2 regions of the Nonomuraea sp. JJY05 genome follow, and region 1 is predicted to be linked to the other one. Evidence: riboswitches for the same ligand, from Rfam matches in the RefSeq annotation. Region 1 holds a riboswitch; the other holds the start of a gene.
What was found. A riboswitch is a leader RNA that binds a small molecule or an ion and turns the genes downstream of it on or off. The one in region 1 is predicted to bind cobalamin.

Region 1 (4,663 bases):
TCGCTCACCGATCTGGCCGAAGAGCTCGGCGTCAGCAAGACCATGGTCAGCACGGTCGCCAGGCAGCTGGAGGCCGGCGGGATGGTCGAGCGCGTCCCCACGTCAGGTCGTGAGCACCGCTACCAGGTCGTTCGCGGGGGATGGGCCCACATCCTGCGGGTCCGGCTGGCCATCCTCGATCCGATCGCGGAGGTGCTGGGCCTCGGCCTGTCGACCCTCGGCGACGAGCGCGCCGAGCAGCGGGCGCTGCTGGAGGAGACCAGGGAGTTCTTCGCCTTCCTCGTGCGCGACGCGGACGAGTCGCTCCAGCGCTGGGAGGAGTATCGCAAGCGGCTGAAAGACGACGATCAGGGCTCCGGATGAACACGATCGTCGAGGAGCACGTGCCGTTCACCGCAGGACCCCGGCACGACGCCACCGCGTCCCCTGCCGGGTCGTGCGATCCGCTCAACCGGGAATTCATCCAACGACCAAGGGAGTGACGATGTCTGACATCGTCGAGCGGTACAACATCCCCGAACAACACTTCTGGCTGCACGGCCCGCGGCCGGGCGGGCCGGTCGAGCACCACGCCGCCGCCGGAATGTGGAACGTCTACGGCTACCCCGAAGTGCACGAGATCTTCGGCGACCCAGCGACGTTCTCCTCCGACGTCCTTCGCGTGACCCCCCAGGAGCAGAAGCCGGAAGGGCTGTCGCTGGAGGGCTTCATCACCCAGATCGACCCGCCGGCGCACGGCAAGCTGCGCAAGCTCGTCAGCAGCGCCTTCACCCGCAAGGTCGTCGCGGACCTCGAGCCGAGGATCGCCGCCGTCACCCACGAACTGCTCGACGCGGCGCGCGAGCGCGGCGGGTTCGAGCTGGTGCGCGACCTGGCCTACCCGCTCCCGGTCATCGTCATCGCCGAGCTGCTGGGCGTGCCCAGCAGCGATCGCGCCCTGTTCAAGCAGTGGGCCGACACGCTGTTCCGGCAGGACACCAAGGTCTCGTTCGACGATCTCTTCGAACGGCGGGAGCAGGACACGGAGACCACGATGAAGTCGTGGTGGGAGATGTCCGCCTATCTCGGCGGCCACGCCGCCGAACGCCGGCGGCAGCCGCGCGCCGACCTGCTCACGAAGCTGGTCGAGGCCGAGGTGGACGGCGACCACCTGCCCGACGAGCAGGTGGTCAACTTCGCGATCGTCCTGCTGCTGGCCGGGCACGTCACCACGACGATGCTGCTCGGCAACACGGTGCTGGCCCTGGACGCCTTCCCCGAGCACCAGGAGAGGGCACGGGCCGACCGCGCCGCGATCCCGGCGATCATCGAGGAGTCCCTGCGCTTCTTCACCCCGTTCGCCCTGCTTGCCCGCGCCACCACCCGCGAGACCGAGCTCGGCGGCGTGACGATCCCGGCCGACCAGACCGTTTTGGCCTGGCTCGGGGCGGCCAACCGGGATCCCCGGCAGTTCACCGACCCCGACGTCTTCGACCCCCGCCGCGACCCCAACCCGCATCTCGCCTTCGGCCGCGGCATCCACTTCTGCCTGGGCGCCCCCTTGGCCCGGCTGGAGGGCCGGGTCGCCCTGAACATCCTGCTCGACCGGTTCGACCACCTGCGCACCGATCCGGATGACCCCGTGGTGTTCATGCCCATGCCGACCATGACCGGTGTGCGGCGCCTGCCCCTGGTCTGACGCCTCACCCCTGCTCGCGGCCTGCCACGTACCTGTCGAAGAAGGCGAACGTGCGCCGCCACGCCTCGTCCGCCGCCGCGCGGACGAGGCCGTGACGCAGCGGGAACAGCGCGAGCTTGGCCACGGGGTGATGGCCGTCGGTCATGAAGGAGTGCCCGGCGTCCGGATAGATCTCGACGTCGTGCTCGATGCCGAGCGCCCGCATGTGCTCCCGCAGCCGCGCGCCGTGCGGCCGGAACCCCTGGTCGCGGCCGCCGTAGGAGCCCACGACCGGGCACACCGGCCGCAGCCGCTCCTGGTCGCGGGGGACCGCGCCGTAATTGACCGACGCGGCCCGCACGCCGGGCGGCGCGCTCGCCGCGTACGCGAGGGCGAACCCGCCGCCCATGCAGAAGCCGATCACGCCGAGCCGGTCGCCGTCGACGTCGTCGCGGCCGGCCAGCCACTGCCGGGTGGCGTCGATGTCGGCGGCCGGCTGACCCGGCTTCTCGGTCACGAACTGGTGCATGGCCCGCGCCAGGCACGCGACCCTGGTGCCGTGGCTGTAGAGATCCGGTAGGACGGCCGCGTACCCGTGCTCGGCGAACAGGTCCACCACGTCCAGCATGTCCGGTTCGATGCCGTAGATCTCGTGCAGGACCACCACGCCCGGCCACCCGGCCCCGGGCGCCGTTCCCTGCGGCAGCGCCACCGTCGCGGCCAGCGAGCCGCCGTTCGGCAGCGGGATGCGTACGTCCTGTCTCATCAGCAGTCCTTAACCGACCCAAGGGCAAGGAACGTAACGTAACACCTCACTTGTCCCGCCTGGCGAGGGACGGAAAGGGGATAGGCGGCATTGACGCGAACGGGAGGAAGGGATAAATTCCGGTAGATTTCACGGTTGTCCAAGGGAAATCCGGTGAGATGCCGGTGCGGACGCGCCACTGTATCCGGGACGTAGATCCCGGGAGCCAGGTCGCTTGGACTTTCGTGACCTCGTTGGTTGGGACGCGTCATCCCTGAGGAGGCATGTATGAGTGGTCTGTCCACTCCTTCGGCAATCCCCTTCCCCCGTCTGCGGCTGTGGCTGCTCGCCGTTCCGGTGCTGCTGCTGGTCGCCTACCTGGTGCTGATGGACAACGGGGCCATCTCGCAAACCGGTGCCTACCTGCACGAACTCATGCACGACGGGCGCCACCTGCTCGGCGTCCCCTGCCACTGAGGCACGCGCATGGTACGCACCCTGCTGGTCAGGGGCCTGCTTCTGGGCCTGCTGGCCGGACTGATCGCGGGCGGCTTCGCCTTCGCCTTCGGGGAACCGGGGGTGGACAGCGCCATCGCGCTGGAGGAGGGCCACGCCGCCCAGGAAGCGCCCGGCCATGACCACGGCGAGGAGGCACTCGTCAGCAGGCCGGGACAGAAGGCCGGGCTCTTCCTGGCCACGGGCCTGTACGGGCTGGCCGTGGGAGGGATCTTCGCCCTCGTGTACGCGGGCCTGCGCGGACGGGTCGGCCCCCGGTCGGACGGCGGGCTGGCCCTCGCCGCCGCCGGGACGGCGTTCGTGGCGGTGATCCTTGTGCCGTTCGTGAAATATCCGGCCAACCCGCCTGCCGTGGGGGATCCGGAGACGATCAACAGCCGCACCCTCCTCTACGTGGTCACGATCCTCGTCGGGCTGGCCGCGACGGCGATCGCGGTGGCCACCGCGCGCCGGGTCACCGCCGGGCCGTGGGCGCGGTGGGGTGCGGCGGTGGCGGCGTTCCTGGTTCCGGTGGTCGCGGCGTGGGCCCTGCTGCCGACCGTGGACGAGGTGCCCGAAGGTTTCCCCGCCACGCTGTTGTGGCAGTTCAGGCTGGCGTCGCTGGGGACGCAGCTCGTCTTCTGGGCGGCCTTCGGCGTGCTGTTCGGGTGGGTCGCCGACCGCGCGGCCCGCCGTACGGCGATCGCCGCCTCACCGGGCTGAGCGGGGTGCTGTTCGTACGGCACGCGAGCACACCGGGGATGCGGGCCGCCTGCTTCCCCGCGCCCGACGAGGACGCCGACGCGGCGAGCCTGGCCAGAGCCACCGCCTTGACCCGGACGGTGGCTGGGGCGGGGTGGGTGGCGCCCAGCGCTGCCGCTCGTCAGACCGGTGCCGCCCTCGGGCTGGAGGTGCGGGTGGTGCCGGCGCTGGCGGAGGTGGATTGCGGCCGGTGGCGTGGCCTGCCGTACGAGCGGGTCGCGCGGGAGGAGCCGGACGCGCTGGCGAGCTGGCTGGCCGGCCCGCACGCGGTCCCGCACGGCGGTGAGAGCCTGGTCGCGCACGCCCGGCGGGTCGCCGCCTGGCTCGAGTCGGTACGCGCCGAGCCCGGCGGAGTCGCCGTCTGCGACGCGGGCACCATCCGGGCGGCGCTCGGCCACGCGCTCGGGCTGGACCCGCTGAGCGCCGCCCGTTTCGATCTCGCGCCGCTGTCCGTCACCGAGCTGACCGTCACGCGCACCGGCTGGCGGGTCGCGCATGTCAACCGGAAGGTTCTGATTTGATCGTCACGTATCCGTTCAGCGCCGTCGTCGGGCTCGACGACCTGAAGCTGGCGCTGGTGCTCAACGCGGTCTCCCCGCGGGCGGGCGGCGTGCTCGTACGCGGCGAGAAGGGCACCGCCAAGTCGACCATCGTGCGCGCGCTGGCCGCCCAGCTGCCCGCCGTGAACGTGGTGCCCGGCTGCCGGTTCGCCTGCGACCCGGCCGCCCCCGACGCCGGATGCCCGGACGGGCCGCACGAACCCGGGAGCCAGGGGCTGGATCGCCCGGCCGCGCTGGTGGAGCTGCCGGTCGGCGCCTCGGAGGACCGGCTGGTCGGCTCGCTCGACGTGGAGCGGGCGCTGACGGAAGGGGTGAAGGCGTTCGAGCCCGGCCTGCTGGCCGCCGCCCACCGCGGCGTCCTCTACGTGGACGAGGTGAACCTCCTCCACGACCACCTCGTCGACCTGCTGCTCGACGCGGCGGCCCTGGGCACGTGCTACGTGG
Region 2 (4,663 bases), on a different contig from region 1:
TTGCGGATGGCCGCGCGGTAGCGTTCGTAGAAGTCGGGGTAGCGCATGGGCCGCAGGGTGAGGTCCATGCCGGGGTCGAGCAGCACAACAGTCTCCTTACTGGCAGGCTTCGCAGGTCTCGGGGTTCTCCAGGGAGCAGGCGATCGCCTCGGCGGCCGCCTCCGTGGGGGCCGCCTGGACGGTGGTCTGGGCGATGCGGGTGGCGGGCCGGGAGCGCAGGTAGTACGTGGTCTTCAGGCCCCGCTTCCAGGCGTAGGCGTACATCGACGAGAGCTTGCCGATGGTCGGGCTGGCCATGAAGAGGTTCAGGGACTGGGACTGGTCGATGTACGGCTGGCGCGCGGCGGCCAGGTCGATCAGCGCCTTCTGCGGCAGCTCCCAGGCCGTGCGGTAGAGCACCTTGAGGTCGTCGGGGATGCCGGGGACCGTCTGGACCGAGCCGTCGGCCCGCTTGATGTCGTCGCGCAGCTGCTGCGTCCACAGCCCGCGCGCCTGCAGGTCGGCCACCAGATACCGGTTGACCTGCAGGAACTCGCCCGAGAGCGTCTCGCGCTTGAAGACGTTAGACACCTGCGGCTCGATGCACTCGTAGCAGCCGGCGATGGAGGCGATCGTGGCGGTGGGCGCGATGGCGATCATGAGCGAGTTGCGCAGGCCGGTGCGGGCGACCTTGTCCCGCACGGCGTCCCAGCGATCCGTGCTCGTGACGTAGTGGTCCGGGTGCAGCACTCCCCCGGCCGCCCGCGTCTCGGCGTACGACGGGTGCCGGCCGCGCTCGGCCGCCAGGTCGGCCGAGGTGTCGTACGCGGCCAGCGCGATCTCCTCGGCGATCCGGGTGGACAGCTCCAGCGCCTCCGGCGAGTCGAACGGCAGCCGCAGCGTGAAGAACACGTCGGCCAGGCCCATGACGCCGAGCCCGATGGGCCGCCAGCGCTTGTTGGCCGCCGCGGCCTCGGGAGTCGGGTAGAAGCCCAGGTCGATGGTCCGGTCCAGGAAGCGCACGGCCGTGCGCACGGTGGCGCGCAGCCGGTCCCAGTCCACGCCGCCGTCGGCAAGGCAGGCGGCCAGGTTGACCGAGCCGAGGTTGCAGACCGCGGTCTCGGCGTCGCTGGTGACCTCGAGGATCTCGGTGCACAGGTTCGACAGGTGGATGACGTTCCCGGGGCGGCCGGTCTGGTTGGAGGTGCGGTTGGCGGCGTCCTTGAACGTCATCCAGCCGTTCCCGGTCTGGGCGAGCGTGCGCATCATCCGGCCGTACAGGGTCCTGGCCGGGATCTGCCGGACATGTCGCCCGGCGGCCTCGTACGCGCGGTACGCCTGCGTGAACGCGTCACCGTACAGGTCGGTGAGGTCGGGCACCTCCTTCGGGTCGAACAGCGACCAGACCTCGTCCGCCTCCACCCGGCGCATGAACTCGTCGGGCACCCAGTTCGCCAGGTTCAGGTTGTGGGTGCGGCGGGCGTCCTCGCCGGTGTTGTCGCGCAGCTCCAGGAACTCCTCGATGTCGGCGTGCCAGGTCTCCAGGTAGACGCAGGCCGCGCCCTTGCGCCGCCCGCCCTGGTTGACCGCCGCGACGGACGAGTCGAGCGTGCGCAGCCACGGGACGATGCCGTTGGAGTGGCCGTTCGTGCCCCGGATCAGGGAGCCACGCGAGCGCACCCGGGTCCAGGAGATGCCGATGCCTCCGGCGTACTTCGACAGCCGCGCCACCTGCCCGTACCGGTCGTAGATCGCCTCCAGCTCGTCGCGCGGCGAGTCGAGCAGGAAGCACGACGACAGCTGCGGGCGGCGCGCGCCCGAGTTGAACAGCGTGGGCGAGCTGGGCAGGTACGACAGCGTGGACATGAGCGCGTAGAGCTCGGCGGCCTCCGCCACCGACTCCGACAGCCCGCAGGCCACGCGCAGGAAGAAGTGCTGCGGGCGCTCCAGCACCGCCCGCGTCTCGGGGTGGCGCAGCAGGTAGCGGTCGTAGACGGTGCGCAACCCGAAATACTCGAACCGATCGTCCGCCTCCGCGGAGACCAGCGCGTCCAGCTCGGCGGCGTGCGCGGCGACGAACTCCACCAGCCCGTCCTGGATCAGCCCGGCCGCGTGGGTGGCGGCGATGGACTCGGAGAACGTCCGCACCCCGTGCGCGGCGGCCTCGTCGGCGATCTCCTCGGCCAGGAGGCGGGCGGCGACCCGGGAGTTGGCCGGGTCGGCGATGACCCGGGCGGCGGCCTCCTCGATGGCCAGACGGCGGTCGACCTCGATGATCTGCGTCACGTGCTCTCTCCTCGCGAGCTCGTCCCCCGTGAGGGCGCGCGAGAGCACGGCGGCACGGATCATCCCCCGGCCGTTTCGCTCCCCGGCCCTCCCGCGAGGCCATGGTCACTTCGTGCCGGGCGGGCGGCCCGGGCACACCGCTGGCAGGTCTTCGGGCTCGCGGGCGCACGCAGATCGCTCCTACTGGCCGTCGCTTCCCAGATCACTCCAGTGCACCTGACGGCGGTCGTTCCCGCTCACCGCTGCGGGGCAGCCCCGGAATCACACCGGGTTCCCTTTTGCTCCGCCTCCGGAGAGGCGAACCAGCGACGAGCAGGATCCTACATCTAGTGGCCGTTCCCGCAACTACCCCAGCATGTTGTGGCCTTGGTGGTGTCGAGCAGACCGAGATCCCGCAGGACGGCGCGGGTGCGCTCGACCTCGGAGCCCAGCCACTGCTCGAAGTCGGCGCCGCTGAGCGGGATCGAGATCCAGCCGGCGGACCGGCAGGCCTCCTCCCAGCCGGCCGAGCCGGTCACGTCCTCGCACATGCGGATGGCCGATTCGCGGCTCTCGTCCGGCATGTGTTCGGGTCCGAAGGCCGCCGCCCAGTCCGCGAAGTCGACCCGTACGCCGGACTCCAGCAGCGTCGGCACGTCGAGGCCGGGCACCCGCCTGGCCGAGGACACCGCGAGCGCCTTGGCCCGGCCGGCCTTGATGCTCGCGCGCCAGTCGGCCAGCGGGCCCGTGGCCGCCGCGGCCTTGCCCGACAGCAGCGCGGTGACCGCCTCCTGGCTGCTCGGGTAGTCGGTGTAGTCGAGCTGGCGGGTGTCGGCCCCGAGCCCTCTGGCGATCAGGCCGAACAGCAGGTGGTCGGGCTCGCCCTGGGGTCCGCCCGCCAGCTGCGTCTGGCCGGGACGGGCGAGCAGGTGCGCGCCGAAACCCTCGAAGTCCCGGAACGGTGACCGGGCGGGCACGACCACGACCTCGACCTCGCCGCTGAGCCTGGACAGGGGGGTCGCGGTGTCGAGGAGGGTCTGGCCGTTGTTGAGCTCGGCGGCCGCCAGCGCCGGCAGGCCGGTCACCATGATCCTGGTGCCCCCGGTGGTCTCGTATCCGGCCGCCCGGGCCGCGCCGGTGAGCGCCTGCCCGACGCGCGCCCAGCGACGCCCCTGCGGGTTGATCGAGAACCGGGTGCGCAGGCCCGCCGCGCTCCCGGCGAAGCGCTCCGTCCCGCAGCCGGCCGCGCACGCGGCCAGGCCCAGCCCCCATGCGAAGAACCGCCGACGGCGCATGTGCCTCTCCCCCGAGCTTAGCGAGCCACCGCTTACTCTAGGTTATCGACACAATGCGCAGAGATACACATACTTCTCATAATGGCTTCTTGCCGACCCCCGCCATCAGGGACGACGGCAGCGACCAGTCCCCCACCAGCTTGGGCCGATCGGGACGCCAGTCGACGGCCTGCACCAGCCCCGGCGGCTCCAGCGGGAAGTCGCCGAAGAAGGCGCGGATCTCGGCGGGCGTGCGGTCGGTGCCGCCGCCCGGCTCGTCCGAGGAGGCGCCCCGGTAGCGCCGCCCGCCCTCCAGGCGGCCCATCGAGGTGGCGTGGGTGATCACCAGGTAGCTGCCCGGCGCCAGCCGCTCGCGCAGGGCGGCCACGGCCTGCTGCGGGCGCGCCGAATCCGGCAGGAAGTGCAGGATCGACACGAGCAGCACGCCGACCGGCCGGCGCAGGTCCAGGAAGCCGCCCGCCCGCGCCAGCACCGTGTCGGGGTCCAGGAGGTCCGCCTCGACGAGGGCGGCCCTGCCCGGACGTCCGGGCCCTGAATGACTGAGCAGGGCCGTGGAGTGTGCGGCGACGACCGGATCGTGGTCGACGTAGACGACCCGGGCCTCGGGCGCGACCTCGTGGGCGCTGCCCTGGGTCGGCAGCCCGCTGCCCAGGTCGAGGAACTGCCGCACCCCGGCGGCGGCCACGTAGCGTACGGCACGCTGCAGGAAGGCCCGGTTTGCGCGGGCCAGCGGGACCGCCTCCGGGATCAGCTCGGCGAGCTGCTCGATGGCCTGGCGGTCGACCGCGAAGTTGTCCTTCCCGCCGAGCATGTAATCGTACATGCGTGCGAGATTGGGCCTCTCAGCGTCGAACTGCCGCACGTATCGAATTTATGTCGTCCGCAGCAAGATAACGAGGTTTGAGGCCAAATTAGCCTGTTTATTCAACCGTGACGCTCTTGGCGAGATTGCGCGGCTTGTCCACATCCCTGCCAAGGGCCACCGCGGCGTAGTACGCGAGCAGCTGCAGCGGGATCGTGAGCAGGATCGGGTCCAGCTCGATCTCGTTCCTGGGGATCACGATCACGTCGTCGGCCAGCTTGGCGTCGGGCTCGCGGTGGCCGACCATGAGCACCTGCCCGCC

Region 2: another riboswitch for cobalamin. It lies ahead of ACFKCF_RS04990 (ribonucleoside-diphosphate reductase subunit alpha); the one in region 1 lies ahead of ACFKCF_RS19335 (CbtB-domain containing protein).

Annotation. Positions count from the first base shown of each region.
Region 1 covers NZ_JBIEIS010000011.1:155,221-159,883, reverse strand. Annotated here, with positions in the region: gene ACFKCF_RS19350 (GbsR/MarR family transcriptional regulator) at 1-363, shown strand, start outside; gene ACFKCF_RS19345 (cytochrome P450) at 485-1,678, shown strand; gene ACFKCF_RS19340 (dienelactone hydrolase family protein) at 1,683-2,423, opposite strand; cobalamin riboswitch at 2,527-2,656, shown strand; gene ACFKCF_RS19335 (CbtB-domain containing protein) at 2,691-2,879, shown strand; gene ACFKCF_RS19330 (CbtA family protein) at 2,889-3,620, shown strand; gene ACFKCF_RS19325 (histidine phosphatase family protein) at 3,566-4,180, shown strand; gene ACFKCF_RS19320 (magnesium chelatase subunit D family protein) at 4,177-4,663, shown strand, end outside.
Region 2 covers NZ_JBIEIS010000003.1:188,582-193,244, reverse strand. Annotated here, with positions in the region: gene ACFKCF_RS04995 (ribonucleotide-diphosphate reductase subunit beta) at 1-86, opposite strand, end outside; gene ACFKCF_RS04990 (ribonucleoside-diphosphate reductase subunit alpha) at 97-2,265, opposite strand; cobalamin riboswitch at 2,390-2,587, opposite strand; gene ACFKCF_RS04985 (Bug family tripartite tricarboxylate transporter substrate binding protein) at 2,592-3,539, opposite strand; gene ACFKCF_RS04980 (SAM-dependent methyltransferase) at 3,616-4,401, opposite strand; gene glmS (glutamine--fructose-6-phosphate transaminase (isomerizing)) at 4,460-4,663, opposite strand, start outside.